One region of the Martelella endophytica genome, then DNA from elsewhere that is predicted to be linked to it. Evidence: predicted binding sites of a transcription regulator. Region 1 holds the regulator's gene; each other region holds the start of a gene.

Region 1 (10,689 bases):
TCCGTCTCACCACGGCTGCCTGCGCCCTGTTCTTCGCCGGCGCGCTCTTTGCCGCGCTGCAGACCGACCGGCTTTCGACGGTGATGCTGGATTCGCCGGTGGTAACCCACGTCACCGGCATTGTCGCCGAGCGCGAGAAGACGACCTCCGGCTGGCGCTACGTCGTCGATGTTTCAGCGACGGACGATCCCGTCATCCACCGCCCGCCGCAGCGGGTGGCGCTTGTGGCGCGTGGGAACAAGCCGCCGGTTGCGGTCGGCGGCGGCATTTCCGGCCTTGCCCGCCTGTCGCCACCATCCGCACCGGCGCTGCCCGGCCTCGTCGACTTCGGCTTCCTCTCCTATTTCGATGGCATCGGCGCGATCGGCTATTTCTATGGTCCGCCGGAGCCGGCGGCGATGGCCGCAAACGCGCCGAAGCCGGGGGCGGTCATGCTTGCGATCGCGGAATTGCGCGAGGCGATTGCTGCCCGGATCCGTGCTGTGCTGCCGGGCGAATCCGGTGCGTTTGCCAATGCCATCATCACCGGCGAACGGAGGGCAATGGGGGCCGAAACGCTCGACGCGCTGCGCAACGCCGGCCTTGCCCATGTCATCGCCATCTCCGGACTGCATATGGCGCTCGCCGCCGGCATCTTCTTCACAAGCCTTCGGTTGCTGCTGGCGCTTTCCGTGCACGGCGCCGAGGCGTTCGCGACCAAAAAGGTGGCGGCCATCGCCGCGCTGGCGGCGGCGTTCTTCTATCTTCTCGTGTCCGGCATGCAGGTCTCCGCCCAGCGCGCCTTCCTGATGCTCGCGATCATGCTGATTGCCGCGCTGTTTGACCGTCCGGCGATCAGCCTGCGCAATGTTGCGGTCTCGGCGCTCGTCATTCTGGCGCTGTCGCCCTCTGAGGCCTCGGGTCCCGGCATGCAGATGTCGTTTGCCGCCACGGCGGCGTTGATCGCGGGGTACAGCCTCTGGCAACGCTCGGGCTCCCGGCGTCATGCCGAGTCGCGGCGCAACGGCGTGATCCGCATCCTGTTCCTGTTTGCCGCCGGCATCGTGCTGACCGCGCTGATTGGGGGGCTTTCGACCGCGCCCTTCGCCATAGCGCATTTCCAGCGCGTTGCCGGTTATGGCCTGTTGGGCAATCTTCTGGCGATGCCGGTGATCACTTTTATCGTGATGCCGGCTGGGCTTGCCGCGATGCTGACGATGCCGCTTGGCCTGCACGGGCCGTTCCTTCATGTCATGGGGGCAGGGCTCGATTGGGTGATGGCCACCGCCCACTGGGTGAAACAGCTCGGCGGGGCATTTTCCACGGGCAAGGCGCCGGCGGGTTTCCTGCTTCTGTTCACCGCCGGTTTCGTGCCCTTCGTGCTCCTGCGCACGCGCCTGCGCTATGTCGGGGTCGTGCCGATGCTGCTGGCATTCGGGCTTTTCGCCCGGGCTGGCGATCACAGCGCGGTCCGCATCCTCGTCTCCGAAGATGGTGATCTCGTCGCCATCGTGAGGAACACCAGCGCTGCCGTCAGCGACAAACGGCCGCCCGCCTTCATCTACGAGCAATGGCAGACCGCGCTCGCGCTTGAAGAAACCGTTCCGCCAATCATGGTCGAACCCGGCGAGCCCTTCATTGACGCCACCGATCGCCGCGCACGTCTGGACGATAACGCTGCCTGGCGTCGCGGGCGCGCCGAACTTGCCGGCCTGGTCAGCGAGGCATTGCTGACGCCTGACCGGTTTTACTGCAAGAAAGATCTATGGTGTGTGGCTGCACCGGACGGCCTTGTCGTGGTCCAGGCGCTGCATCCAGCCCTCGTCGGCCTTGCCTGCGACGTCGGCGATATCGTGATCAGCCTCTATCGTACCGGCTACCAAACCTGCCGAAGCGGCCGTTTTCTGGTCACCCCGCAAATGCGACGCGAGGCCGGTGCCATCGTCTTCACGCTGGCACCGGCTTTCGGCTTATCGGAAAAGGCCGAGGTTCACGACGGGATCACCACGGTCAGGCCGCTATCGGGGGAGGGGGCGAGAAAACACGCATGCACCGTCGTCACCATAGCACCCTCGGTCACGACGCTTGCACGAGAATGGAGCCGCCACCGTCTCTACGACTGGCGAAGCGGCGACTTCAGGTCGCCGATCGCCTTGCCGGAAAGGCTGGTGATCAGTGGTAGCGACGAATCAGGCCGACCAGCTTGCCCTGAACCTTGACCTGATCGGCGGCGAAGATGCGGGTCTCGTAAGCCGGGTTTGCAGCCTCGAGCGCGATCGATGCGCCCTTGCGGCGGAAGCGCTTCAGCGTCGCCTCTTCGTCATTGACGAGTGCAACGACGATATCGCCTGGAGCCGCCGTGTTGATGTTGCGGATGATCACGGTGTCGCCGTCGAATATCCCGGCCTCGATCATCGAATCACCCTGGACTTCCAGCGCGTAATGCTCACCTGCGCCCAGCATGTCGGCCGGAACGGCCATGTTATGGGTGTTTTCCTGGATGGCCGAAATCGGCACACCGGCCGCGATCCGGCCCATCACCGGAACTTCGGTGGAGCCGCTGTCGCTGCTCACAGCCTTGGGCGCGGCGACCTCTGCCTTCTTGCCGAGACTGCCTTCGATGACACTGGGGGAGAAGCCGCGGCGCGGCGGCTGCTGGGCGACGAAACTGTCCGGCATGCGCAGGATTTCCAGCGCTCGGGCCCTGTTTGGCAGGCGGCGGATGAAGCCGCGTTCCTCAAGAGCCGTAATCAGCCGATGGATGCCGGATTTGGAAGCAAGATCAAGCGCCTCCTTCATCTCGTCGAAGGAAGGGGGAATTCCGGACTCCTTCATTCGCTCGTGAATGAAGAACAGGAGTTCCTGTTGTTTACGCGTCAGCATCCCGCACCCTTTCGCAACCCATAGTATAAGAAACAAATACAGAACGAACTATATATGTTCTTAACATGTTCCGCAAGAGTGCGCTGTGGCATCCGTGTTCGGGATAGTCATACAAAACCGACGCCGAAAGCATTGGCTTTCGGCGGCGCACATTCGGTGCAAATTTCCAGCGTTGTGAGCTCAGGCGCTGGCGGCTGAAGGGAGGCCGAGATTCAATTTTCTGGCCATCGTCTTGAGCGTCTGCTTCCGCGACGTCTGCAGCATGCCGGCTTCGAGAGCGGCCGCGACAAATGCATCGCGGGCCTGGCCCAGATGGCCGGGCTGCTCACCAGCGCGCACGCAAAGCTCAAGGGCGTTTTCGAAGTGCGGACCCTGTTTGACCGGCCATCTGCTCTTGAGAACATCCTCAGCATGGCTAGGGCCTTCGATCGTGAGGGTGTGGCCATCCTTGGCGCGAATGTGAACCGGGGACGTCCAAAAGGCGATGAGACGGGTCATGGTGGATATCCTTGTCTTGGTCGGGAAGGGCATCGATTTATGATAGGGGAACTGCCTGCGAGGCAGTTTTGTTCCCGCCGCCGAGTGCTTTATTGAGGGAGCCGGGTTCACGATCAGCACCAGCGGCTGGCGGCGCACTTCCGGGCGCGATTCGGCAGAAGTTCCATCGCGCCGGATTGATTTGGCGACGCCGACGCCCTAATCAGTCGGTCAGTCAGGTTCGTCGGCAAATGGTGCAGAAACCATCAGGTTGCGAGCCTCTTTTCCGGAGAATGAAGAAGAGACGATGGCAGGAACGAATTCGGAGCGCACCATGATTGCCGAAGGACCGGTGGTCATTCTGGTCAATCCGCAGCTTGGCGAGAACATCGGCATGGTGGCGCGCGCCATGGCCAATTTCGGACTGGCGGAGCTCCGCCTTGTCGACCCGCGCGATGGCTGGCCGAGCGAGACGGCGCGGGCCGCCGCCTCCAAGGCCGATCACGTGATTGACGGCGCCCGAGTGTTCGACCGGCTCGAAGATGCGATCGCCGACCTGAACTTCGTCTATGCGACGACGGCGCGAAGCCGTGACGGCTTCAAGCCTGTGCGTGGGCCGACCGTTGCCGCGCGCACACTGCGGCAGCGTTTCACCGCCGGCGAGCGGACGGGCATCCTGTTCGGGCGTGAGCGCTGGGGGCTCAGCAATGAGGAGGTGGCGCTTGCCGACGAGATCGTCACTTTCCCGGTCAATCCGGCCTTTGCATCGCTCAACATTGCCCAGGCCGTGCTGCTGATGTCCTATGAATGGATGAAATCCGGTATGGCGGACGAGGCGGAGACGCCGTTCCAGGCGGTCGAGCAGACGCCGGCCACCAAGGAGGACCTGTTCGGCTTCTTCGGCCACCTTGAGGATGCCTTGGATGCGCGCGGTTATTTCCGCCCTGCCGACAAGCGACCGCGCATGATCGAGAACCTCCGCTCAGTCTTCACGCGCCGAGCCATGAGCCTGCAGGAAATCCATGTTCTAAGGGGTGTTATCTCCTCGTTTGATCGCTACCGGCGCAAGGAGAACGACGACAATGACTGAGGCTGCCGGCCCGGTCCTGGTGTTCGATTCGGGCATTGGCGGGCTCACCGTGCTGCGCGAGGCGCGGATGCTGATGCCGGAGCGCCGCTTCGTCTACGTTGCCGACACCGCGGCCTTCCCCTATGGCGACTGGGACGAGGAGGCGCTGTTGGCGCACATCCTTGCGCTTTTCGAACGGCTGATCGAGGATATACGGCCCGTCTGCGTCATCATCGCCTGCAATACCGCGTTCACGCTTGCGGGCGCTGCATTGCGGGCGCGGTTCACCGAGATGGATTTCGTCGGGACGGTTCCCGCCATCAAGCCGGCCGCCGAACGCACCGTGTCCGGTCTGATCTCGGTTCTGGCTACGCCGGTCACCGTCAAGCGCGATTACACCCGGACGCTGATCGAAAGCTTCGCCAGCCATTGCCACGCCCGGCTTGTCGGCTCCCGCTATCTGGCCGCACTTGCCGAGGACTATATCTGCGGCATCGAGGTTTCAGACAAGGCATTGTGGGACGAGATTGCGCCGTGCTTCGTCGAGGAGGAGGGGCGGCGCACCGACATCGTCGTGCTCGCCTGCACTCACTATCCTTTCCTTGCCAACCGGTTTCGCAAGCTCGCGCCGTGGCCGGTGGACTGGATCAACCCGGCAGAGGCAATTGCCCTGCAGGCCCGGCGGGTGATCGGCCGGCATGGCGGCGCAGATGCCATCAGCGGCCCCAATCCGGATTTCGCCGTCTTCACGGGCAATGCCAGCCCGGCGATGAAACGGCTGATGCAGGGCTTCGGCCTTTCCGTCGCCCCGCCTGCCTAGCCTCAGTCGAGGCCGGGGATCGGCACGCCGAAGGTCTGGGCGAGCAGCACCAGGTTCAGCGAAAGAACGGCGGCTGCACCGATGATGGCGAGCGCACCAATGAGACGGCCATTGGCGAATTCGCCCATCACCTTGCGGCTGCGGGTAAAGATCACCAGCGAAATCATCGGCACGGGGAGCGCGATCGACAGGATGATCTGGCTCACCACCAGTGCCTCGGTGGCATTCACGCCAAGCGCCACGACGACGAAGGCCGGCACCATGGTGATCAGCCGCCGCAGCCAGATCGGAATGCGGAAGCCGATGAAGCCTTGCATGATCATCTGGCCGGCCATGGTGCCGACGACCGAACTGGAAATGCCCGAGGCAATCAGCGAAATCAGAAAGGCGGCCGCCGCCGCGCCGCCGAGCAGTGGTGTCAGCATGTGGTAGGCGGTTTCGATTTCGGCGACTTCGCTGTGGCCGTTATGGAAGGCGCTCGCCGCCATCATCACCATCGCCATGTTGACGACGCCCGCAACGGCCAGTGCCAGCACCACCTCGACGTTCGAGAAGCGCAGCACGCGCCGCTTTTCGCTGTCGTTCTTGACGGCCACACGATGCTGGGTGAGCCCCGAATGCAGATAGACGGCGTGCGGCATGACGGTGGCGCCGATAATGCCGACGGCGATTGCAAGCGCGGTCGCATCCGGAATGTCCGGCCGCACCAGGTGGAAGCCGGCCTCACCCCAGGCGATCGGGGCAATGAACAGCTCCACGACATAGCAAAGACTGATGACGCCGATGAGGCTGCCGATGATCAGCTCCATCGGGCGGAAGCCGCGACTTTCAAACAGCAGGATGCCATAAGTGACAACCGCCGTGACACCCATGCCCGCCATCAGCGGCATATCGAACAGCAGCGCGAGGCCGATGGCACCACCGAGGAATTCCGCGAGATCCGTGGCCATCGCCGCGATCTCGCTGACGATCCAGGCAATGATGACCACGGGCTTGGAAAATTCGTCGCGACAGACTTCTGCGAGATTGCGGCCGGTGACGATCCCGAGCTTGGCCGACAGTGCCTGGAACAGCATGGCGATCAGGTTCGCAAACAGCACCACCCAAAGCAGGGCATAGCCATAGCCGGCGCCGGCCTGGATATTGGTCGCGTAGTTGCCAGGATCGACATAGGCAATCGAGGCGATCACGGCAGGGCCGGCAAAGAGCAGCGCCGCGCGCGGCCTCACCTTGCCGGATGCGAGCGCCTGCTCGATGGCCGTGTTGGTCCTGTCCGTCAGTGACGGGCGCTTGGAGGGCAGATCTGACATGGGGCGGGGCACACCGGTATTGTAGAATTATTCGAAATATAGCCTAGGCTACATATTTGTCAAACGTCGTTATCGGCGTCTCTGTTCCAACGAAAAGTTTGCCTTGCGCGGACCCTCAGGATAGAACGATACGAAGAGAATTTAGCCACGGCTACAGATTCGCCCGGCTGGGAAAGAGGGCAGCGGATGACGGAAGATGACAGAACGGCGGACGCAGAGGCGGCCGACCGATTTTCGAAGGTTCGCTCGGAGCGGGCGAGCGCGCTTCTGGAGGATTATACTGAACTCATCGCCGATCTCATGGCCGAGCATGGCGAGGCCCGCATCGCGGATATCGCCCGCTCCATGGGCGTGGCCCATCCGACCGCAACCAAGGCGGTGGCGCGCCTGAAGCGGGAAGGGCTCGCGACCTCGAGGCCCTATCGCGGCGTGTTTCTGACACCCGCCGGCGAGGCCATGGCGGAGGAGGCGCGTCAACGCCACGGTATCGTCCGCGACCTGCTTCTGGCCGTCGGCGTTCCGGCTGAAGCGGCCGAACTTGATGCGGAGGGGATCGAACACCACGTCTCGCACGATACGCTGCAGGCTTTCGCGGCCTTTCTCGAACGCAAGAACTGAGTTCGCGCCTGCTTGCGGTTTGATGTCCGATGGTTCATCATCCGATCATGACCAAGTATCTGATTTCCTTTCCGGCCGAGGCCATGGTCCTCAGCGACGCCGATCTCGAGCGCGCCGTCGTCGATTCGCATGCTGTGATCGAGGAAGCCAAGGCCGCGGGGGTCTATGTCTTCGGCGGAGGGATCGACGAGCAGGTCGACCCCGTTCTGGTGTCAGCCGACCACACCGTGTCCGTTTCGGTCTATCCGGGAAGCCGACTCAATGGCGGATTTACAGTTCTGGAGCTGCCCTCTCGCGAGGCTGCCATTGAATGGGCTGCCAAGATCGCTGCAGCCTGTCGCTGCCCGCAGGAGCTTCGCGCCTTCATGTACAACCCGGCAAGCTGAAACCGGCTCCGGTTTATATCGTGTGATGGTAGCGGCACTTAGCTGCCCGACATTCTGGTTTAGGCGTATCTCCGTCGACAGCAGGTGAGCCCGTTTGACCGCAAACCAAATCAGTCCCAGAACGGTCTCCCGGCTTCCTGCCGCGCCTCGTCGGGGGTGACGCCGATATCGCGCAGGTGGTCGTCGGAAAGCTGGAGCAGCACCAGTCGCTGGCGTCGCCGCTGTGGCCAGTGGACGAAGACTGTCCGCATCAGCCGTGCCGAAGCGCGCCGGAGTGTGCACAAAAGCATGGGGGATGCGGTTGAATCGATCTCGGTCATGGTTTTCCTCATCGGTTGATGACGAGGGATCTAGGCCGGATAGGCGCTTCAGTGTTTCGGTCGCCACCGAAGTATCGGGCGCTGACGTGGTGGCTGGCGGGTGCTAGATTGCGGCCATGACGAACATGGTCTCAGCCAATACGCTCGCATCCGTCGCCGCCCTGATCGGTGACGTCGCGCGGGCCAATATCCTCTCCGCCCTTCTCGGCGGACGGGCCCTGACGGCGGGCGAGCTTGCACAAGCGGCCGGCGTTTCGCCGCAGACGGCAAGCGGCCATCTCGCGCGCCTTGTCGACGGCGGGCTGGTCAGCGCCGACAAGCAAGGCCGGCATCGCTATTTCCGCCTTGCCTCGAACGAAATTGCCGACCTTCTCGAGCAACTGAGCGCCGTTTCCGCCGCAGGGCCGCGCCGCTACCGGCCGACCGGACCGAAGGACGAGGCGATGCGGGTGTCGCGAACCTGCTACGACCACATGGCGGGAACCATCGCGGTGGCGCTGACCGATGCGCTTGTCGAAGGCGGCCACGTCGAAATCGAGGGCCGCTCCGGGATCGTGACAGAAAAGGGGTCAGCCTACCTTCAGGGCTTCGGCATTCCGCTGGACCGCGCCGGCGAAAGCCGCCGTGTCTTCTGCCGCGCCTGCATGGACTGGAGCGAGCGGCGCTATCATCTCGGCGGCTGGCTTGGCGCTGCGGTGCTGCTGCGGTGCGAGGAACTGCACTGGGTTCGCCCGGTCAAGGACAGCAGGGCGCTGCGCCTCACCCGGGCCGGGCAGGCGGGGTTCTCCGAAGTCTTTGGCCTGCGCGAAGAGGTGCTGCGCATCGTCACATAAGCTGATAACGGAAAGCTGTGGAAACGCCTTCCGTGTCTCCACCGCCGCCGCTCCGACCTGATAGAACGGATGCAATCCACAGAAAGGGTATGACGCAGTGCAAGTCGACATCGATATGGGAACGACATCGACGGGTGACGTGGCCAAACTCGATATCGAGGAGCTGCTCGCGACCCGTCTTCTGGTGCAGGGCAATTCGGGCTCGGGCAAATCGCATCTTCTGCGGCGTCTTCTCGAACAATCGGCGAAATGGGTGCAGCAGGTCGTCATCGATCCCGAGGGCGACTTCGTCACGCTTTCCGATGCCTTTGGGCATATCGTCGTGGATGCCGAGCGCTCCGAAGGCGAGCTGATCGGTATTGCCAACCGCATCCGCCAGCATCGCGTTTCCTGTGTTCTGACGCTTGAAGGTCTGGAGCTCGAAGACCAGATGCGCGCCGCGGCCACCTTCCTGAATGCACTGTTCGATGCCGATCGCGACTACTGGTACCCGGTGCTGACCGTGGTCGACGAAGCGCAGATGTTCGCGCCGACCGCCGGCGGCGATGTGATCGAGGAGGTCCGCCGCCAGTCTCTCGGTGCGATGACCAACCTGATGTGCCGCGGCCGCAAGCGCGGGCTGGCCGGCGTGATCGCGACTCAGCGGCTGGCGAAGCTTGCCAAGAACGTCGCAGCCGAAGCCTCGAACTTCCTGATGGGCCGTACCTTCCTTGATATCGACATGGCGCGCGCCGCCGATCTTCTTGGCATGGACCGGCGCCAGGCGGAACAGTTTCGTGACCTGAAGCGCGGCAATTTTGTTGCGCTCGGCCCGGCGATGAGCCGCCGGCCGCAGAAGGTCACCATCGGCCCGGTTGAAACGTCGGCGCGATCATCGAGCCCGAAGCTGATGCCGCTGCCGGACAAGCCGGAGGATGTCGAGGACCTGATCTTCACACCGGATCCGGAGGATCTTGCGCGTCAGGCGACGGCGCCGCGCCGGGTCACGCCGCGGCCGCGGCCGACCGTCGAGATCATTGATCAGCTGTCGAAATCCTCCGAGACTTCAGAGGTTCACGAGCCGCGCGGTCCACGGGTCGCCGTGATGTCGGACGAGGAAAAGGCAGACTGGATAGCCATGACCCTGTCGGAAATCACCGGAAACCCGGATTCGGCTTTCCGTTCGGATTCAGAGCTTTATCAGGATTTCCTGATGCGTGGTCGGATGAAGCGGATTTCCGGCGCGCCGCTCTCCATGTCGGCCTTCAGGCGGCGACTCGCCATTGCCCGATCGGGCGCGGATGCAGCCATGGTGGAGAGCGAGGCCTGGCAGATGGCGCTGACGCTGCTCGACCATGTGACCGACGACCTGCAGGGCGTATTTTTGATGCTGGTGAAGGCGGCGCTAGCCGGTGAGCCTTGCCCTTCCGATCCGATGATCGCGCGGGCCTATGGCACCCATTCCACCCGCCGCGCCCGTCGCTTTCTCGACTGGTTCGAGGAGCAGGGCCTTGTTGTGCTCCACACCGAACCCGGCGGCAAGCGCATCGTCGCCTTCCCGGATCTCGACCGCCAGACCGAAGGCGGCGATCCGGACGCGCCGGTAGAGACCGTCGAACGTCGGGATGCGGCCGAGTAGGCGGCCTTCTATCGATCCTGAGAAGCGAGCTTCGCCTTCAGATCGGCCAGCACGAACAGCCGAATTGCCGACGACAGATTGACGTCGGCATCCCGCGTATCGTCGATCTCGCGCAACATCGCCGCCAGCGTGATGTCGCGCGTCTCGGCTATGGCTTTCAGTTCTAGGAAAAAGGGATCTTCAAGCGAGAAGCTGGTGCGATGGCCGTGGAGACTGACGGAGTGCTTGCGAATCACTGCTCGTCGCGCTCGCGTCGCCCCTGTTCGAACAGTCGTTCGACCTTGCCGCGTTCGATGGTCTCGCGTTCTTTTTCGGACTTCGTCTTGCCGTGAAGCGCTCTGTTCTCGGCGGCCTTGTCAGCCGCCTGCTGCCGTTC
Region 2 (10,689 bases), 1.1 Mb from region 1:
GCAGAGATCTGTACCTCGACACGACGGTTCTGGGCCCTGCCTTCCGGCGTCGCGTTGGAAGCGACCGGGTTGCTCGGACCGAAGCCGACGGCGGAGATGCGGCTGCCGCTGACGCCGCTCTGGATCAGGTAGTTGGCGACGCTGTTGGCGCGCTGCTGTGACAGGGTCTGGTTGTATTCGGCAGAACCGGTCGAGTCGGTATAGCCGTTCACGTTGACCGCGGTGCGGTTGTACTTGGCCAGAACGGTCGCGACGGCGTTCAGCGTCGAATAGAAGTTCGGCAGGATCGAGTACTGGTCCGTCGGGAAGGTGACGTTGCCCGGCATGACGAGCGTCAGCATGTCGCCGTTGCGGACGACGGAAACGCCGGTACCGGCAAGCGCGCGACGGAATTCGGCTTCCTGCTGGTCCATGTATGCGCCGATGCCGCCGCCGGCGATCGCGCCGATGGCGCCGCCAATGGCCGCTCCCTTGGCGTCACCGCCGATGGCCAGACCGGTCAGCGCACCCAGTGCGCCACCAGCCAGCACGCCCGTGCCGGTATTGTTGGCGACCGGCTGGCCGGAATAAGGATCAGTGGTGGTGCAGCCCGCCAGAAAGGCCAGGCCCACGGCGGCAATCGTCAGGTTTTTCAGCATTTTGTCCCTCGGGTGCGAAAAAAACAGTTATTCAGTTCAAGCCGTGCCATTGCGGCAAACATATGGCTCCCACTGCCAAAATAGAGCGGGGATGGTCCGGGGCAATGCCCGGACCGGATTGATCAGCCGCTCATGCCCGGCGCCATCGGATCAGCCGGCGGCGCGATGCGGATTTCGACGCGGCGGTTCTTGGCACGGCCCTCGGCGGTATCGTTGCTGGCCACCGGATTAGCCTTGCCGTAACCAACGGGCTTGATGCGCATCGGGCTGACGCCGCGCTGGATCAGCGCGCCCGCAACCGAATTCGCCCGCATCTGCGAGAGCTTCAGATTGTAGGCATCTGTTCCGGTCGAGTCGGTATAGCCGTTTATGTCGAGATTGGTGGCCTGGTACTTCTGCAGAAGACCGGCGATGACATCGAGCGCGGGGCCGAAGGCCGGTACGATATCGGACTTGTCGGTTGCGAAGGTGATCGAGGACGGGAACACCAGAGCAATATACTTGTCGGTGTGAACGATGGTGACGCCGGTGCCTTCGAGCTGCTGGCGGAACTCGCTCTCCTGGTTGTCCATATAGGCCGGATCGTCGACCGAGATCTGGGTAACCGTGACGGTTTTCGGCGCAGGCTCGTTCATCGACGTGCTGGAGCAGCCCGCAAGCAGGGCGGCGGCGAAAGCCGCAGGTACGAGTTTGTAGAACATGTTTCCCCCTTCAAGGATCAAAAGCCGGCCGAGCCGGACTCATCGTTTGAGGCCGACATAACAGCAGGTGTCCGCCGCAGAAGCAAGTCAAAGGCATAAGACGCCCCCATCACGACTACGCTCTCCAGCAGACGCGGCCGGCAGTGCGGCCTACTGCTCCAGCATGGAGGCCTGGTGCATCTCGACATTGAGACGCTGCTCCTCGTCCGCCTTCGGCTTGGAGAACCGTCCGAGGATCAGATAGGCGACCGGCGTGACATAGAGTGTCACGATGGTGGCGAGCCCCAGTCCGCCGACAATCACCCAGCCAAGCGCAACACGTGCTTCCGCGCCGGCACCCGAGGCCAGCACCAGCGGGATGCCGCCGAGCACGGTCGAGATCATCGTCATCATCACCGGCCTCAGGCGCAGCATCGTCGCGTTCTCGATCGCCTCGCGCACGCTCTCGCCTCTGTCGCGAAGCTGGTTCGCGAATTCGACGATCAGGATGCCGTTCTTCGCCATTACGCCGATCAGGAGGACAAGACCGATCTGGGAATAGATGTTGAGGCTGGTTCCGGTAATCAGCATGGCGATGACGGCGCAGCCGATACCGAACGGCACGGTCGCCATGATGATCAGCGCGCTCCAGAAGCTTTCGAACTGGGCGGCGAGCACAAGCATCACGATGACGATGGCAAAGCCGAACACCATGCTCATGCCCGAGGCATTTTCGCTGAGGGCAGCCGCCTCCGCCTGCGCCTCGATATGGGCGCCGGCGGGCAGCAGCGGTTCGGCGAGCTCGACCATCCGGTTATAGGCCTGGCCGAGCGCGACGCCATCGCCAAGACTCGCCGAGATCGACACCGCCGGAAGCTGCTGCTCACGCTCGAGTGTCGGGGCGATCGCCTTCTCGGTCAACGTCGCGATGGTGGAAAGCGGCACGATACGGCCATCCGATGTCCTCAGGAAGATATTCTGAAGATCGGTCGGATCATCGAGCTTGCGGGTATCGGCCTCCAGTTGAACGTCGTAGGCATCGCCGTCGACATAGACATCGGCGATGGAATTACCGTCGAGAAGCGCTCGCAGCGCCTGCGACAGGGCGGAGATGTCGATGCCGAGATCGGAGGCCCGCTGGCGGTCGAGCGTCAGGGATATCTGCGCCTGGGTCGCGTCATTGCCGAGGCGGGGATTGGAGAAGGTCGGATCGCCTTCCATCTCCGTTACCAACGTGGCGGCTGCCGCGGCGAGCCTCTCATGCGTAGCACCGACCAGCGCGAAACTGAGGCCACTGCCGCCGCCGCGGATGTTGAGCGAATTCGGCTGGAAGGCAAACGCTCGCACGGCCGGCACCTGCGCGGCAGCCGCATTGACGTCGCGGGCGATCTCGTCCTGGCTGCGGGTCCGCTCGTCCCATGGCGCCAGTGTCATCACCATGAAGCCGCTATTGGTGGAGCTGCCAAAGCCGGAAATCGAGAAGATGCTCTCAATTTCGCCACTGTCGACGAGCGGCTGCAGCTTCTCCTCGACCTGCTGGATACGGTCGCGGGTGTAGTCGAGGCTGACGCCCTGCGCCGTCGAGATCCGCATCATCAGCGACGAGCGGTCCTCCTTCGGCAGAAGCTCATTTGTGATGTTGGTATAGGCGATGTAGGCGCCGAACATCAAAAGCGCACCGAAGGCCAGAACCACCATGGGTGCGCCAAGCGACCAGCGCAGTGTGCGCGCGTAAAGGCCGGTAAAAGCCATTCCGAGCCGGGCTATGTGCCCCGGCTTCACATGCTTGTGCTCGACCAGGATGCGCGAGGCGAGCATGGGGCAGAGCGTCAGCGCGACGAAGGAGGAGAGCAAAACGGCAAAGGCCAGCACGAAACCGAATTCGCGGAACAGCCCGCCCGCCTGCCCCGGCAGGAAGGAGAGCGGCACGAACACGGCCGCAAGCGTCGCAGTCGTGGTTATGACGGCAAAGAACACCTCGCGCGTGCCGAGCACGGCGGCGGCGCGCGGGCCCATGCCCTTGGCCCGCAAGCGCACGATGTTCTCCAACACGACGATTGCATCGTCGACCACCATGCCGGTCGCCAGCACGATGGCGAGCAAGGTCAGGATATTGACCGAGAAGCCGGCAACATAGATGGCTGCAAGCGTACCGATCAGCGCCACCGGCAGCGTGATCGCCGGGATGATCGTTGCCCGCCAGTCGCGCAGGAACAGATAGATGATCGCGACGACGATGAGCGAAGCCAGGATCAGCGAGCGGACCACCTCATCGATGGAACCGGCGATGAAGACAGCGTCATCGCTCGAAATCTGGATCTCGGTGCCTTCCGGCAGCGTCTCGGACAGCTCGCTGACGACCCGGTGCACGCCCTGGGAAATCTCCAGCGTGTTCGATCGCGCCTGCCGGATGATACCGAGGCCGATGCCCGGCTGGCCATTGTAGCGCAGCGCCGTGGCCGCGGTGTCAGGGCCGAAGATGACGGTCGCGACATCGCCGAGCCGGACATTGTCGGCGATGATCAGGTCCTTGAACGCTTCCGGCGTGGTGACGTCGGCGGTCGCGCGCACGGAGAGGTCCTGTGTGGTCGAGGTGAGAGAGCCGGCCGGAACGTCCCAAGAGACGTCCGAGAGCGCGGAAGCGAGGTCCGCAACCGTCAGGCCGCGACTGGCAAGGGCGGCCTGATTGATGTCGATGCGGAAGATCTTGTCACGGTCACCGTAGACCTCGATGTCGGCCACGCCCGGCACGGCGGCAAGGCGGTCCTCGACCTCGTCGGAAACGAGCTTTGTCAGGTCGTCGATATTCATCGTTGTGGAGGTGACGGCAAGACGGAGGACGGGCTGCGAATCCGAATCCGCCTTGACGATGCGCGGCTCATCGGCATCGTCGGGCAACTGGCCCTCAACGCGGCCGACCGCATCGCGGACATCCATCGATGCGACGTTGACGTCGGTGTCCTTGCTGAACTCCAGCGTCACCCGGCTTGAGCCGGTCTGCGATCGCGACGACATTGACTGCAGGCCCGAGACGCGGGCAACGGCACCTTCGATCACCGAGGTGATCTCCCGGTCGACCGTCTCCGGCGAGGCGCCCGAGAAGCTGGTGCGCACCGTGATGACCGGCTGGTCGACATCGGGGAGCTCGCGAACCTCGACGCCGAAATAGGCGGCCAGGCCGGCCACGACGATCAGCGCATTGAAAACCAACGCCAGGATCGGCCGGCGCACGAAGAGCGCGGTGAAGCCGTGTTCGGTGGCATAGTCCGCGGAGGTTTCCTCACCGGGCGCTACGCCGGGGTTCTCGCTGTCACCGGAGACGGAAGGCTCGTCGTCGCGGCTCATGAGCGGGTCCCCCCGGCTCCGGCCATTTCCTCAGTCGCTGCCGAATTGGCAGGCGTTACGGCAACGCCTTCGCTCAGCCGCTGGATGCCCTCGGTGATCACCATGTCGCCGGGCTTAAGCTCGGCATCGACCAGAACCACGTCCGGGTTGCGCTGGATGATGCGCACGCGCTGCTTGGTCGCCTTGCCGTCGACGAGCTGCCACACAAAGGAGCCGGTGCTGTCCCACTGGACAGCCAGCGGATCAACGCCGGGATACTGGTCGCCGGGAAAATGCATGTTGACCTCGAAGGACATGCCGGCGCGAAGCGCGTCATCGTCGTTTGCGATGCTGGCGCGCACCATGAAGGTACGGCTTGCCGCATCGATGCGGTTGTCGACCGCCGAAACCTCGCCGTCAAAACGCATCTGCGGCGCAGAAACGAGGCTTGCCTCGACAGCCTGCCCGGCCTTTACGGAGGCGGCAAACCGTTCCGGCACGGCGAAATCGACGAGGATGGAAGACCGGTCATCGATCGTCACGATCTCGGAGGTCGTGGTGACATAGTCGCCGACATTGGCGTCGACGATGCCGGCAACACCTGAGATCGGAGCAACGATCTCGCGCCGCGACAGGGCAAGCTCTGCATTCTGCAGGTCGAGTTCGGCGGATTTCTCGGCAATCTCGGCGTTATAGACTTCGGTTTCGGAGATCGACGACTTGATCTTGCGGTTGACCTGAGCCTGACGAGCCGCACTTTCGAGCGCGACCTTCGCCTGGTCGCGGGCAAGCGTTTGCTCGCGGTTATCGAGCCGCACCAGAACCTCGCCCTTCTCCACCTCCTCGCCGGAGCCGATCAGGATTTCCGTGATGGTGCCGGCCTCTTCGGGCTTCAGCGTCACGGTCTGCTCGGCCTCGCCGTCGCCGATCGCGCTTAGCTCGTCATTGAGCGTTCCGGTGGTCACCGGCGCGGTAACGACCGCGATGCCCGCGCCACCAAAACCGCCACGGCCGCCACCGCCCGGAGTGCGCGGCGCTTCACTCGCCGTATTTTCAACGAGCCCGGCGCTCGCCAACAATGCGCGGCCGTCAGGCGCCAGCAGAAGCCAGGCTCCGGCCCCCACGGCCAGAACACCAAGACTGACGGCAGCCTGTTTGTATAGACGCATTGATAACCCCGGCTAGACCTGACGCAATGACTTGAAAAGAAAGCGCATACGGAAACGTTGCAGGCTTCGAGTATCCTGATCGGTTTGCGATCTGCAAGCGTCTAATCCCAACCTCTCCAAATTGTAATGTAACCTGGAGTTCAGTGGCTACTCCGGTCCCGCAATGCCGCGCGGGGTCGGGTCCGATATGCAAATGTTCCTATTTTATTCATGTTTGCCGGTATCATCTCTTTGCCTTTTGCAGGTGAGCCACTAAATTGGCATCCATGAATCAGGGCCACGACGACATTCCGTTTTTCGACGACGACGAACCGACGCCGCGCCAGCCGGCAGCCTCGGCCGCCGGCTCCATTGCTGCGCGTGCCATGGCGGCCCGGCGGGCGCCGGAAGCGCCGGACTATCTGATCGGGCTGAACCCCGAACAGCGCGACGCCGTGGAGACGACCGAAGGCCCGCTGCTGGTGCTGGCAGGAGCCGGAACCGGCAAGACGCGGGTGCTGACCACCCGCATTGCCCATATCCTCGCCTCCGGTCGCGCCTATCCGAGCCAGATCCTCGCCGTCACCTTCACCAACAAGGCAGCGCGTGAGATGAAGGAGCGCATCGGCGTGCTTGTCGGCGGCGCCGTCGAGGGCATGCCGTGGCTCGGCACCTTCCACTCCATCGGCGTGAAGCTTCTGCGCCGCCATGCCGAGCTTGCCGGCCTGAGGTCGGATTTTACCATCCTCGACACCGACGACGTGATCCGCCTCATCAAGCAGCTCATCCAGGCCGAAGAGCTTGATGACAAGCGTTGGCCGGCGCGGCAGTTTGCCTCGATGATCGACGGCTGGAAGAACAAGGGGCTGACGCCCGAGCTGATCCCGGAAGGCGACGCCCGCGCTTTCGCCAATGGCCGCGGTCGGCAGCTCTATCAGGCCTATCAGGACCGGCTGAAGACGCTCAACGCCTGCGATTTCGGCGACCTGCTGCTGCATCCGATCCGGCTGTTTCGCGAAAATCCGGACGTGCTCAAGGAATACCATCGCCGCTTCCGCTACATTCTGGTGGACGAGTATCAGGACACCAACACCGCGCAGTACATGTGGCTGAGGCTTCTCGCCCAGCGTCCCGCCGGCGAGACCGTCAATCTTTGCTGCGTCGGCGACGACGACCAGTCTATCTATGGCTGGCGTGGCGCCGAGGTCGACAACATCCTGCGCTTCGAGAAGGATTTTGCCGGCGCCAAGGTGATCCGGCTTGAGCGCAACTACCGCTCGACAGCCCATATTTTGGGTGCTGCCGGCAACCTGATCGCCCATAATGACGGCCGCCTCGGCAAGACACTGTTTACCGACCGCTCCGACCCCGAAGACGACAAGGTTCAGGTCCACGCCTCCTGGGATTCCGAAGAGGAAGCCCGTGCGATCGGCGAGGAGATCGAGCAGTATCAGAAGAAGGGCGAAGCGCTGAACGACATGGCGATCCTCGTGCGTGCCTCTTTCCAGATGCGCGAATTCGAGGACCGGTTCGTCACCCTCGGCCTCAATTACCGCGTCATCGGCGGCCCGCGCTTTTATGAGCGCCTGGAGATCCGCGACGCCATGACCTTCTTCCGGCTCACCTGCCAGCCGGCCGACGACCTGGCGCTGGAGCGCATCATCAACACCCCGAAACGCGGGCTCGGTGATCAAAGCGTGCGCAAGATCCACGACTATGCGCGCTCCCGCAACATTCCGATGCTCGCCGCCGCCCGCGAGATGATCGACACCGACGAGTTGAAGCCGAAACCGCGCAAGGCGCTGTTCGACGTCGTGACCCAGTTCACCCGCTGGCAGGAACTGCTGGAGACCACGCCGCACACCGAACTTGCCGAGCAGATCCTCGACGAGAGCGGCTATACCGAGATGTGGCAGAACGACCGTTCTGCCGAGGCCCCCGGCCGGCTCGAAAACCTCAAGGAGCTGATCCGCTCCATGGAGGGGTTCGAAAGCATGCGCGGCTTCCTCGAACACGTCTCGCTGGTCATGGATGCCGACCAGAACGAGGACATGGATGCCGTCTCGATCATGACGCTGCATTCGGCCAAGGGACTGGAGTTCAAGACCGTGTTCCTGCCGGGCTGGGAGGAAGGCCTCTTCCCGCATCAGCGGGCACTTGATGAATCCGGCCGCGCCGGGCTGGAGGAGGAACGCCGCCTCGCCTATGTCGGCATCACCCGCGCCAAGCGGAACTGCCACATCTGGTTCGTCTCCAACCGCCGCATTCACGGGCTCTGGCAATCGACCATGCCGTCGCGCTTCCTGGATGAATTGCCGGAGGCGCATGTCGAAGTGGGCGAGACGGAGGTCTCCTATGGAGGCTACGGCCAGTCGCGCTTCGATCGCGCCGAGCCGTTTTCCAACACCTATGCCACGCCGGGCTGGAAACGGGCCCAGCAGAACAGCAACGACGCCACCCGCGACAACTGGGGCAGCCGCTCCGGCCACGCGGTCGAGCGCATCGGCTATGGCGAGAGCGGACCGCGCGGACGCACGATCGAGGGCGAGCTTGTGGCGCGCAGCACCGAGGAAACGCCATCCCGCTTTTCCATCGGCGACCGCGTCTTCCACATGAAGTTCGGCAACGGCAATATCGTGGAGATAGAGGGCAACAAGCTTACTATCGACTTCGACAAGGCCGGGCGGAAAAGAGTCCTCGACGGCTTCGTACAGCCTGTGTGAGCGCGCTGTTTGACGCGTTCAAATGAACAGGCAACGGCAGCGGAAAACCTTCGTTCGCGCAAAGTCTCATTCAGATCGCCACCGTATTGTTCCTACTTAATGGAACGATGACAATGTTAGTAACTTCTTGAAAATTTTCCCATGCTATCCGTTTGGTGATGATCGCGCTGTCTTCGATATCTCATCGACGTTCAGCTCGCGTTCACGGTGCGCAACAATAAATTACACCTAGATCTAGCAAAGATCATACTTCTTGAACGGGGCACATCACGAAATGCGAATGCCGGGGCAGACACTGGGGAACTGTGCGAAACTGGCTTTTGCATTCTGCCTTTTCATTGTTCTGTTTACCGACCCGGCCTCTTCGCAGACCGACAGGAAAGCCTTTCCCCTGCCCGCCCTGTTCGAAAAAAGCCCGGTCGCGATGCTCGTGGTCGACCCCGGCAACGGACGCATCCTCGCGACCAATCCTGCGGCCCAGGCGCTCTATGGCTGGGACGCCAAGGCCTTCAGTCAGCTCTATATCTTCGATCTCAACCAGATGTCGCGCGAGCGGATCAACGACTATATCGAGCAGGTCATTTCAGATCAGAAACATGATTTCGTCGTGCCCCACCGTTTCGCCGACGGTTCCGTTCATGCCGTCAGGCTGTTGTCCTGGGCCACCGACTTCGACAATCGGCGCGCCCTTCTTTCGCTAGTCACCGAAGATGGGTCCCAGCCGGAAGCGGGCAAGCCGGCGGCGACCTATTCCAAAAACCTCGAGGATGCGGTGCGCGCCAAGTCGGCCGAGCTCGACCAGAGCTACAGCCTGCTGACACTCACCCTGAGCGTCGCGATCGCCGTCCTCGCGGCGATTGTCGTGCTGCTGGTGATCTTCGTTCTGCGCCGGCGGCATCTCGTGCGGGAACTCGCGCGCCAGCACCTGCTGCTGCGCGTCGTCATCGACGCCATACCGGACCAGATCTACTTCAAGCGGTCCGACGGCCGGCTTGCCGCCTGCAACCAGGCGGCCGCGGAGTTTGTCGGCAAGCCCGCCGAAATGATCATCGGCAAAACCGACGTCGAGATATTCGGAAACAGTAATGACGCCCTCTTGAAGCAGCAGGTGTTTTCCGAGATCGACAACGAGGAAGAATTCGTCAGTCAGGGCGAAGTCGCCAGTCCCACCGGCCGGAAATATGCGCTGGAAATGATCAAGGCGCCGGTGATCGACGCTGGCGGCGAGCGCCTCGGCACGGTCAATGTCTGGCGCGACATTTCCGAACGGCGGCAGATCGAGGCCCGGATTGAATCGCTCGCCTTCTACGACCCGCTGACCAAGCTCGCCAACCGCGCCAAGGCACACGACGTGCTGATCGGCTTCCTCGCCTCGCATCGCCAGCAAAATCAGTATCTGGCGCTGGTCATCTTTGATGTCGACAATTTCGCTGCCGTCAACTCGATCTTCGGCCACAATGTCGGCGACGGCCTTCTGCGCATCATCGGTACCCGGCTCAAAGACAATATCGGGGCCGGCAGCTTTGCGGCACGGCTTTCGAGCGATGAATTCCTGGTACTGCTCTCCGGCCTGGGCACCGATCCGGAGACCGCCCGCGAAAGGGCGCAGGCGAAACTCGAAGCGCTGATTGAGGCGCTTTCGCAGTTGGCGGTGATCAACACCAGCCACATCACGCCGAGCACCTGCGCCGGCGCCGTCATGGTCGGCGACGATGCGATGGGCGCGGAGGAAGTCCTGCGCCGAGCCGACCTCGCCATGCATGCCGCCAAGCGCAGGGGCCGTGGACAGCTCTCCTGGTTCGACAACAACATGGATGACGATCTCGTCGAGCGCTTCGATCTCGAAACCGCGCTCGGCCAGGCGCTTGCCAATGACGGCTTCCGCCTCTACCTCCAGCCCAAGGTCTATCTGAATACCTCGGAGCGCCATTTCGAGGTGCTACTCAGGCTGCAGCATCACGAACGCGGCACGATCAGCCCCGGCGGGTTCATCGACGTTGCCGAAAGCACCGGCATGATCGTCCCCATCGGCGCCTGGGTGCTGGAGGAAGCGGCGCAGCTCCTGTGCAAGCATCCAAATGTTCACCTCTCGGTCAATGTCTCGGTGCAGCAGCTCCTACAGGTCGAGTTCGTCGACGGACTAGCGGAGCTGCTGCAACGCTATCCCTTCGATCCC
Region 3 (10,689 bases), 290 kb from region 1:
GCGTCGAAACCCGCATCGGCAAGCAGCGTGCTCACCGCTTCCTCGGATTGCGGCGGTTCGGCCCCCTGCATCAGCCTGCCCATCTTGGCCTCCACCTCGTCCGCCGCAGCGCCATGCATGCGCCAGCGGTTTGCCCACGCGGCCATTAGCAGCGGCTCGGAGGCATAGGTACGATAGTTTCCGGCAACGACAAGGGGCGAACCCGGTTTCAGTCGCAGCGCGATCTGCGCCAGGATGTCCTGCTTTTCGGCATCGCTTGGCAGGTGATGCAGAACGCCGATCAAGATTGCCGCGTCAAAATTCGCCTCAGGCGCGAGGTCGGTAACAGACCCGAGCACGGTTTCGACACGCTCTGACAGCGAGGCCTCGGCGATATGCGTGCGCGCGAGTTCCAGCATCGGTTCGGAAGGATCGACGGCCAGGAAGCGCCATTGCGGCTCCAGCCGGGCGGCGGTCACGATCTCGCCCGCCGTTCCGCCGGCGCCGACCACCAGCACCTGCGCCGGACGCCCCTCGCCGATCGCTGCCGCAAGCATGCAGGCCGATAGCTCGTGGCAGGCGTCATAGCCGGCAAGGCCGATGCGGCTCTGGCGCGCATATTCGCCGGCCCGCGACTGATCGAACTTCGCAGCAGAATCCTGTTTCACGTCGTCTCCTCCCTGACATGTCTTGATTCACGCAAAAGCCGGACCACAGGCCCGGCTTTGCTTTGTTTCTATCCGATCGAGGATCACGCCTCGCCGTCTGTCTCTCCGGCAGCGCCGCCTTCCGGAGCATTGCCTTCGGCAGCCGGCGCTTCACCGTCTTCAACGGCCCCTTCGATGACTTCGTCATCGTCCGGCTCGCTGATGACCTCGACCGAGACGACCTTCTCATCAGCACCGGTCTTGAACACGGTGACGCCCTTGGCGGTGCGGCTGGCGATGCGGATGTCGTAGACGGGCACCCGGATCAGCTGACCGGCATTGGTCACCAGCATGATCTGGTCGCCGTCGAGAACCGGGAAGGCGGCAATCAGCTTGCCGATTTCGTCGGTCTTCGACGTATCGGTGGCGCGGATGCCCTTGCCGCCACGACCGGAAATGCGGAAGTCATAGGACGACGAGCGCTTGCCGAAACCCTTTTCCGTGACGGTCAGGATGAACTGCTCGCGGAACTTCAGTTCCTCGTAGCGGTCATCGCTCAGCACACCCTCTTCCGTCACCTCCTCGCCGACAAGCGCGATATCCTCGCCCTCCCCGGTTTCGGCGCGACGTTCAAGTGCCGCACGCTTCAGATAGGCGGCGCGTTCCCACGGCTCGGCATCCACATGGCTGACGATGGTCATCGAGATGACCTCGTCGCCTTCCGCCAGACCGATGCCGCGCACGCCGATCGAATTGCGCCCCGCAAAGACGCGGATCGCCGGAACCGGGAAGCGGATCGCCTGGCCCATGGCGGTTGTCAGCAGCACGTCGTCATCCGGCGTACAGGTCCAGACCGACAGGATGCGATCGTTCTCGTCGTCGAGCTTCATCGCGATCTTGCCGTTGCGGTTCACCTGCACGAAGTCCGAGAGCTTGTTGCGGCGCACGGTTCCGCGTGTGGTGGCGAACATCACGTCGAGCTCGGCCCAGCTGTCCTCATCCTCCGGCAGCGCCAGAATGGAGGTGATCGCCTCGCCCTGCTGGAGCGGCAGCATGTTGATCAGCGCCTTGCCGCGCGATTGCGGCGTGCCGATCGGCAGGCGCCAGACCTTCTCCTTGTAGACGATGCCACGCGAGGAGAAGAACAGCACCGGCGTGTGGGTATTGGCCACGAACAGGCGGGTGACGAAATCCTCATCGCGGATCGACATGCCGGAGCGGCCCTTGCCGCCGCGGCGCTGGGCCCGGTAGGTGGTCAGCGGAACGCGCTTGATGTAGCCGTTGCGCGACACGGTGACGACCATGTCCTCGCGGGCGATCAGATCCTCGTCGTCCATGTCCGGACCACCTTCGAGGATCTCGGTGCGCCGAGGCGTGCCGAACTCGTCGCGCACCGCGATCAGCTCTTCCTTGATTAGCTCCTGGATCCTCAGGCGCGAAGACAGGATTTCGAGGTAGGACTTGATCTCGTCGCCGATCTTGTTCAGCTCGTCTCCGATTTCATCACGGCCAAGGGCCGTCAGGCGCGACAGGCGCAGTTCGAGGATGGCGCGGGCCTGTTCCTCGGAAAGCTGGTAGGTGCCGTCCTCGTGGATCTTGTGACGCGGGTCATCGATCAGCAGGATCAGCGCCTCGACATCCTGCGCCGGCCAGTGGCGCTCCATCAGCTGTTCGCGCGCGGTCGCCGGATCGGGCGCACGGCGGATCAGGTTGATGATCTCGTCGATATTGGCGACGGCGATGGCAAGACCGACGAGCACATGGGCCCGGTCGCGTGCCTTCTTGAGCAGGTATTTGGTGCGGCGGCTGACGACACTCTCGCGGAAGGCGACGAAGGCCCTCAGGATGTCGAGCAGCGTCATCTGCTCCGGCTTGCCGCCGTTCAGCGCCACCATGTTGCAGCCAAACGAGGTCTGCAGCGGCGTGTAACGGTAAAGCTGGTTGAGGATGACGTCGGCATTGGCATCGCGCTTCAGCTCGATGACGACGCGGTAGCCCTCGCGGTCCGACTCGTCGCGCAGGTCGGAGATGCCCTCGATGCGCTTTTCGCGCACCAGATCGGCCATCTTCTCGATCATCGTCGCCTTGTTCACCTGGTAGGGAATTTCGGTGATGATGATCTGCTCGCGATCGCCGCGCATCGGCTCGATGGTGGCGCGGCCGCGCATGATGACCGAGCCACGGCCAGTCTCATAGGCGGACTTGATGCCGGCGCGGCCGAGGATCTGGGCACCGGTCGGGAAATCCGGGCCCGGAATGATCTGCATCAGCTCCGGCAGTTCGATCGCCGGATTGTCCATCACCGCGATGCAGCCGTCGATCACTTCCGACAGGTTGTGCGTCGGGATGTTGGTCGCCATGCCGACGGCGATGCCGCCCGCGCCATTGACCAGGAGGTTCGGGAACTTCGCCGGCAGCACAACCGGCTCTGACAGCGTGCCGTCATAGTTCTCGCGGAAATCGACGGTCTCCTTGTCGAGATCGTCGAGCATGGTGTGCGCGACCTTCTGCAGCCGGCACTCGGTGTAGCGTTCGGCCGCCGGCGGATCGCCGTCGACGGAGCCGAAATTGCCCTGCCCGTCGATCAGCGGCAGGCGCAACGACCAGTCCTGCGCCATACGCGCCAGCGCATCGTAGATCGCCGAATTGCCATGGGGATGGAACTTACCCATGACGTCACCGGTGATACGGGCGCACTTCATGTATTTCTTGTTCCAGTCGACGCCGAGCTCCGACATGCCGTAGAGGATGCGCCGGTGCACCGGCTTCAGCCCGTCACGTACATCCGGCAGCGCGCGGCTGACGATCACGCTCATCGCGTAATCGAGATAGGAACGCTGCATTTCCTCCATGATGGAGATGGGCTCGATGCCCGGCGGGAGGCCCCCGCCCGATGGTGTCGTTTGATCTGTCAAATCACGATCTCAAATCTAGAATCATATGGCGTTTTTATAGCCGAAACCGTCTGCCGACGCCAATTTATCGGCGCTTGGGCCCGCGATACGCCCTGTTTTCCCTCATAATTTATTCGTATTCGGGGGCGAAGTTATGGCAGGGTGGTAAAACCCGGCCGATTGCTACCCTTAAGCGGTGAGATCGGAGGCCATCAGCGCATGAGAGCGGTTGCCGCCCTGCCAGACGAGAGACCGAAGTGGGAGCGCACATGATTGACTTTTCGGCCTGGATCAACGGCTTCACCACGCTGATGGTGACCACGGATCCGCCTGGCATGGTGCCGATCTTCCTGGCGCTGACCGCCGGCATGACGCGCGACGAACGCCGCAGCGTCGCCATCCGCGGCACGATCATCACATTCTGTCTGCTGATCGCCTTCGGCCTTTTCGGCGACGACATTCTCGGCGCACTCGGCATCTCGATGAGCGCCTTCCGCATCGCCGGCGGTCTGCTGCTGTTCTGGATCGGCTGCGAAATGATCTTCGAAAAGCGCCAGGAGCGAAAGGAAAAGACGACAGAAACCGCCGTGACCAAGGATCACATCGCCAATCTCGCGGCTTTTCCCCTTGCCATGCCGCTGATCGCCGGCCCCGGCGCGATCTCGGCCACGATCCTGCTCGGTTCGCGCACAAACGGCGTTCTGGACGTGCTGGCGCTGATCCTGATGATCCTGATCACCTGCCTCGTTGTTCTCTCAGCGATGCTGCTCGCCGGCTACATCGACCGGCTGCTGGGCGAAACCGGCCGCAACATCCTCACGCGCATTCTCGGCATGATGCTGACCGCGCTGGCCGTCCAGTTCGTCATCGACGGCGTCAGGTCGGCGATCCCCGCATAAAGCAACCGCGCGGCACGAAGCGTCCCCAGAGACAAGGCTGAAAGCCGCCGCAAACGAAAATCGGCGGCTTGCGCCGCCGAAAACAATGCGTTTCGTCTTAATGATCAGAACGGAATGTCGTCGTCGAGGTCCTGCGAGAAACCACCACCGCCGCCGCCGCCACTGCTGCGACCGCCGGAGGAACCCTGCGAGGAGCCGTAGTCGTCGTAGCCGCCGCCACCGCCCTGGTAGCCGCCGCGATCACCGCCGCCACCGAAATCGCCACCCTGACCGCCGCCTTCGCCGCGACCATCGAGCATGGTCAGCGTGGCGTTGAAGCCCTGGAGGACGACTTCGGTCGAATAACGGTCCTGGCCGCTCTGATCCGTCCACTTGCGGGTCTGGAGCTGGCCTTCGATATAGACCTTGGAGCCCTTGCGCAGGAACTGTTCCGCGACCTTGCAGAGACCTTCCGAGAAGATCACCACACGGTGCCATTCCGTACGCTCCTTGCGCTCGCCGGAATTGCGGTCGCGCCAGGTTTCCGAGGTGGCGACGCGCAGATTGGCGATCGGCCGGCCGTCCTGGGTGCGCCGGATTTCCGGATCCGCACCGAGATTGCCTACGAGGATGACCTTGTTTACACTACCTGCCATGAGAACCACCTGTTTGACCGCCGACCGCGGTCCGAATACACAATTTCACCCAGCATAGACGATATGCCTCGCCGAAAGCAGGCCGCGTGGCGAAATCCACAACAAAACGGCGAGCCATCGGGGCGGTGAATGACACTGCAAAAATGTTCTTTATTTGTTCTAGTTCACTGCTATGATCAAGTCAAGCGCGAGTCATTTCCGCCACTGATCTTGGCGCCCCCTCGACAGATTGCCCCTTTGACCTACATATGAAGCGATTTCCATTGCCGAGAAAGCCATGAGCGAACTCAAAAACATCTCCATTCGCGGTGCCCGCCAGCACAATTTGAAGGGCATCGACGTCGACCTGCCGCGCAACTCCCTGATCGTGATGACCGGGCTTTCCGGCTCGGGCAAGTCGTCGCTTGCCTTCGACACGATCTATGCGGAGGGCCAGCGCCGTTATGTCGAGAGCCTGTCGGCCTATGCCCGGCAGTTCCTCGAGATGATGGAGAAGCCGGATGTCGACCGGATCGAGGGCCTCTCCCCGGCGATCTCGATCGAGCAGAAGACGACGTCGAAGAACCCGCGTTCGACGGTGGGCACCGTCACCGAGATCTACGACTACATGCGCCTGCTGTTTGCCCGCACCGGCGTGCCCTATTCGCCTGCGACCGGTCTTCCGATCGAAAGCCAGACCGTGACGCAGATGGTCGATCGCATTCTGGCGCTCGAAGAACGCACGCGGCTTTATCTTCTGGCGCCGATGGTTCGCGGCCGCAAGGGCGAGTTCCGAAAGGAGCTGGCGGAGCTGCAGAAGAAAGGCTTCCAGCGCGTCAAGATCGATGGTGAGTTCTATGAAATCGCCGACGCGCCGAAACTCGACAAGAAATACAAGCACGACATCGATATCGTCGTCGACCGTATTGCGGTGCGCTCCGACCTTGCCACCCGTCTCGCAGACAGCCTCGAGACATGTCTGCAGCTTGCCGAGGGATTGGCGGTCGCCGAATATGCCGACCGGCCGCTGCCCGAGGGCGAGACAGCCGCTGGCGGCGCCAAGAACAAATCTCTGAACGAAACCCATGAACGGATTGTTTTTTCGGAGAAATTCGCCTGCCCGGTTTCCGGTTTCACGATCCCGGAGATCGAGCCGCGCCTGTTCTCGTTCAACAATCCCGTCGGTGCCTGCCCGACCTGTGACGGCCTCGGATTCCAGCAGAAGATCGACGAGGGATTGATCGTTCCCGATCGGACGAAGAAGCTCTCCGATGGCGCCGTCGCGCCATGGGCGAAATCGTCCTCGCCTTACTACAAGCAGACGCTGGAGGCGCTCGGCCGCCATTTCGGCTTCAAGATGACCAACCGCTGGGAAGAGCTTTCCGAGATAGCCGCCGAGGCCATCCTGCACGGGACCGACGACAAGATCGAGTTCAACTATGCCGACGGTGCCCGCTCATACAAGACCACGAAGAGCTTCGAGGGCATCATGCCCAATCTGGAGCGGCGCTGGAAAGAGACGGATTCGGCTTGGGCGCGCGAGGAGATCGAGCGCTACATGGCTGCAGCCCCCTGCCCGGCCTGTAACGGTTATCGCCTGAAGCCGGAGGCGCTCGCGGTCAAGATCGACAAGCGCCATATCGGCGAGGTCAGCCAGATGTCGATCCGTGCCGCCCGCGACTGGTTCGAGGAACTGCCCAAGCATTTTTCTCAGAAGCAGAACGATATCGCAGTGCGCATCCTCAAGGAAATCCGCGAGCGGCTGCGTTTCCTGAACGACGTCGGGCTCGAATATCTGACGCTGTCGCGCAATTCCGGCACGCTTTCCGGCGGCGAAAGCCAGCGCATCCGGCTGGCCTCGCAGATCGGCTCCGGGCTGACGGGTGTGCTTTATGTGCTCGACGAACCGTCGATCGGGCTGCACCAGCGCGACAATACACGCCTGCTCGATACGCTGAAGCATCTGCGCGACATCGGCAACACGGTGATCGTGGTCGAGCATGACGAGGACGCGATCCTTGCCGCCGATTATGTGCTCGATATCGGCCCGGCCGCCGGCATTCACGGCGGCGAGGTGATTGCGGAAGGCCCGCCGCCCGCGATCATGGCCAACCCGAAATCGCTGACCGGTCAGTATCTGAGCGGCGCCCGCGCCGTGCCGGTGCCTTCCGAGCGGCGCAAGGGCAAGAAGGGCAAGGCGCTGAAGGTGGTCGGCGCCCGTGGCAACAATCTGAAGGATGTCACGGCGGCGATCCCGCTCGGTGTGTTTACCGCCGTCACCGGTGTTTCCGGCGGCGGCAAGTCCACCTTCCTGATCGAGACGCTCTACAAGGCGGCCGCCCGCCGGATCATGGGCGCGCGCGAAAACCCTGCCCCGCATGACCGGATTGAAGGGCTCGAATTCGTCGACAAGGTCATCGATATCGACCAGTCGCCGATCGGCCGCACGCCGCGCTCCAACCCCGCGACCTATATCGGCGCCTTCACCCCGATCCGCGAATGGTTCGCCGGGCTGCCGGAGGCGAAGGCGCGTGGCTATCAGCCGGGCCGCTTCTCGTTCAACGTCAAGGGTGGGCGCTGCGAGGCCTGCCAGGGCGATGGTCTGATCAAGATCGAGATGCACTTCCTGCCGGACGTCTACGTCACCTGCGACGTCTGCCATGGCCAGCGCTACAATCGCGAAACGCTGGAGGTGAAGTTCAAGAGCAAGTCGATCGCCGACATTCTTGAACTCACCGTCGAGGAAGGCGTCGAATTCTTCTCGGCCGTGCCTTCGGTCCGTGACAAGCTGCGGACGCTTTCCGATGTCGGGCTCGGCTATATCAAGGTCGGCCAGCAGGCGAACACGCTTTCGGGCGGCGAGGCGCAGCGCGTCAAGCTCGCCAAGGAACTGTCGCGCCGCTCCACCGGCAAGACACTCTATATTCTCGACGAGCCGACGACCGGCCTGCATTTCCATGATGTCGCCAAGCTTCTGGAAGTGCTGCATCAGCTTGTGGAACAGGGCAATTCGGTCGTCGTCATCGAGCACAATCTCGAGGTCATCAAGACCGCAGACTGGGTCATCGACATCGGGCCGGAAGGCGGCGATGGCGGCGGCGAGATCGTTGCGACCGGCACGCCGGAGGCCATCGTGAAAGAGAAGCGGTCCTATACCGGGCAGTATCTGCAGGAACTCCTGGAGCGGCGGCCGCCGAAGAAGACGGAAGCGGCGGAATGATTGGGCCGCGTCGCGCCGTTCTGTCGGATTTGCAATCCGTCGCGGACCTGACGCGGGAGGCCTACGCCGTCTACCTTCCGGTTCTCGGCTATCCGCCGGTTCCGGTGACGGAGGATTATGCGCCGCGCATCGAACGGGGAGAGGTCTGGCTTTTTGCCGATGGCAGCGATATTGCCGGGCTTTGCGTGACCGAACTCCTCCCAGACCACCTCATGCTGTTCAGCATCGTCGTGGCGCCACCCCATCAAGGCAAGGGCTATGCGGTCATCATGCTCAACTGGTTGAGAGAGCTTGCCAGAGCTGAAGGTCTGGCTGAGCTCCGGCTATACACGAACGCCTTGATGACCAGGAATATTGAGCTCTATCGGCGTTTTGGTTTCATCGAGACGGGCCGGCGGCCCAATCCGAGGCAACCCGGTTTCACTATTGTCGACATGGCAATGCCGCTCGACTGAGAACTCGACAGGGGGAAATAATGTCCAAGGCAGGTAAAATCAGGGTCGGTATCGGTGGCTGGACCTTCGATCCGTGGAACGAGTCCTTCTATCCGGATAAGCTGCCCAAGACCCGCCAGCTCGACTATGCCTCTGAAAAGTTGGCCGTGATCGAGGTGAACGGCACCTATTACTCCTCGCAGAAACCCGCAACCTTTGCCAAATGGGCCGCGAGCGTGCCGGATGGCTTCATCTTCTCGCTGAAAGCCAGTCGTTTCTGCACCAACCGCAAGAATCTTTCGGAAGCCGAGGGGTCGATCGAGAAGTTCCTGGGCCAGGGCATCACCGAGCTTGGCGACCGGCTCGGCCCGATTCTCTGGCAGTTCATGCCGACGAAAAAGTTCGAGGCCGACGACTTCGAGGATTTCCTGAAGCTGCTCCCGGCCGAACGTGACGGGATTGCCCTGAAGCATGCCATCGAGGTCCGGCACCCTTCCTTCGTGGTGCCGGAATTCGTCGCTCTTGTGCGCAAATACGGCGCCACCATCGTCTGCGCCGAACATCCGGAATATCCGATGATTGCCGATGTCACCGGCGATTTCGTCTATACCCGCCTGCAGAAGGGAGCAGACGACAATCCACATTGCTATCCGGACAAAGGGCTTGATGAATGGGCTGGTCGGTTGAAGCAGTGGGCGAGTGGCGAGGCGCCCGGCGACCTGCCGCTTCTCGATGACGCCAGGCCGAAGGCGGCGCCGCGCGATGTCTATGCCTTTTTCATCACCAACGGCAAGGTTCGGGCGCCCGCAGGCGCCATGGCGCTGCAGGAACGGGTCAGCTGAACGCGCTGAGCGGCGGCAAATGGCCCGGCAGGTCCTCTGCCGTCAGCCCCTCGCCCGCCCGGCTCCCGGCTTCCCCATGCAGGAAGGCGCCGGCGCAGGCCGCTTCGAAGGCCTCCATGCCCTGGGCCAGGAGGCCGCCGATGATGCCGGCGAGCACATCGCCGGAGCCGGCGGTCGCGAGCCAGGGCGGGGCATTGGCATTGATTGCCGCCCGGCCATCCGGCGCGGCAATCACCGTGTCGGCGCCCTTGTAGAGCACGACGGCATGGGCGCGAGCGCTCGCTGCGCGCGCCTTCTCCACCTTGCCGCAGTCGTCATCGGCGGCGATATCCGGAAACAGCCGGGAAAACTCGCCCTGGTGCGGCGTCAAAACGCAATGCGGCGCGAAACGGCCGAGTGTCACGAACAATTCGTCCGGCGCCTCCGCAAAAGCACTGATGCCATCGGCATCGATCACAGTCGGCCGTTCGGCGAGCGCCTGGACAAATTCGCGTGCCCGTGCATCGGCGCCGAAACCGGGCCCGATCACGAAAGCCGAGAGGCGCCGGTCGGCGAGCCAGTCCCGAAGATCGTCGGCCTCGTCGAGCCTGCGCTGCATGATGGCGGTCTGGTGGGCAGCGACCTCGGCCTCCGCCGAAGCCGGAACGGCCAGCGTGACCAGCCCGGCGCCGCACCTGATTCCCGCCATCGCCGAAAGTCTTGCCGCGCCGGTCTTGCCGGCAGGGCCACTGAAAACGCCGAGGTGCCCACGACTGAACTTGTGCGCGCCGGCGGCCGAATGCGGCAGCGCCGCGCGCCAGAGTGCCGGGCTGTTGACCGAAAGCTTGCCGCCCTGAGCGGCCCTGACGATCCGCATCGGAATGCCGATATCGGCGACCTCCAGCACGCCGCAAAGGTCGCGGCCGGGCAAGAGATAATGCCCCGGCTTCGGCGCCATGAAGGTGACGGTGCGGGTTGCGTGGAAGGCTGCGCCCAGCGGCGCGCCGGTTGCGCCCGAAAGTCCCGAAGGCAGGTCGACGGCAAGCACCGGCACGCCCTTCCGGCCGATAGCCTCGATCAGCGCGGTGACAGCCCCGGAAAGCGGCCGCGCCAACCCTGCCCCGAACAGCGCATCGATCACCAGGTCTCCGGCTTGCGGCAAATAGGCCTCAAGCGATTGC

What was found. Region 1 encodes LexA, which represses DNA repair genes until DNA is damaged. Its sites were predicted from a motif close to TGTTCNNNNTGTGTTCNG; they were not measured.
Region 2: TM49_RS20165 (ATP-dependent helicase) is a predicted target of LexA. The motif match lies at 6,006-6,023, and genes of this name have one in related genera.
Region 3: uvrA (excinuclease ABC subunit UvrA) is a predicted target of LexA. The motif match lies at 5,199-5,216, and genes of this name have one in related genera.

The regions. Positions count from the first base shown of each region.
Region 1 is NZ_CP010803.1:3,279,146-3,289,834, forward strand. It holds gene TM49_RS14975 (ComEC/Rec2 family competence protein) at 1-2,198, shown strand, start outside; gene lexA (transcriptional repressor LexA) at 2,152-2,862, opposite strand; gene TM49_RS14985 (DUF982 domain-containing protein) at 3,043-3,360, opposite strand; gene TM49_RS14990 (RNA methyltransferase) at 3,647-4,429, shown strand; gene murI (glutamate racemase) at 4,422-5,228, shown strand; gene TM49_RS15000 (Nramp family divalent metal transporter) at 5,231-6,538, opposite strand; gene mntR (manganese-binding transcriptional regulator MntR) at 6,725-7,156, shown strand; gene TM49_RS15010 (YciI family protein) at 7,186-7,542, shown strand; gene TM49_RS23080 (DUF1127 domain-containing protein) at 7,653-7,862, opposite strand; gene TM49_RS15020 (ArsR/SmtB family transcription factor) at 7,979-8,695, shown strand; gene TM49_RS15025 (helicase HerA domain-containing protein) at 8,793-10,313, shown strand; gene TM49_RS15030 (ribbon-helix-helix domain-containing protein) at 10,322-10,549, opposite strand; gene TM49_RS15035 (DUF4169 family protein) at 10,546-10,689, opposite strand, start outside.
Region 2 is NZ_CP010803.1:4,330,058-4,340,746, forward strand. It holds gene TM49_RS20145 (YiaD family glycine zipper/OmpA-like lipoprotein) at 1-638, opposite strand, end outside; gene TM49_RS20150 (YiaD family glycine zipper/OmpA-like lipoprotein) at 761-1,339, opposite strand; gene TM49_RS20155 (efflux RND transporter permease subunit) at 1,490-4,663, opposite strand; gene TM49_RS20160 (efflux RND transporter periplasmic adaptor subunit) at 4,660-5,811, opposite strand; gene TM49_RS20165 (ATP-dependent helicase) at 6,078-8,513, shown strand; gene TM49_RS22795 (sensor domain-containing protein) at 8,794-10,689, shown strand, end outside.
Region 3 is NZ_CP010803.1:3,571,642-3,582,330, forward strand. It holds gene TM49_RS16390 (class I SAM-dependent methyltransferase) at 1-647, opposite strand, end outside; gene gyrA (DNA gyrase subunit A) at 731-3,541, opposite strand; gene TM49_RS16400 (MarC family protein) at 3,790-4,419, shown strand; gene TM49_RS16405 (single-stranded DNA-binding protein) at 4,524-5,054, opposite strand; gene uvrA (excinuclease ABC subunit UvrA) at 5,332-8,253, shown strand; gene TM49_RS16415 (GNAT family N-acetyltransferase) at 8,253-8,708, shown strand; gene TM49_RS16420 (DUF72 domain-containing protein) at 8,729-9,529, shown strand; gene TM49_RS16425 (bifunctional ADP-dependent NAD(P)H-hydrate dehydratase/NAD(P)H-hydrate epimerase) at 9,522-10,689, opposite strand, start outside.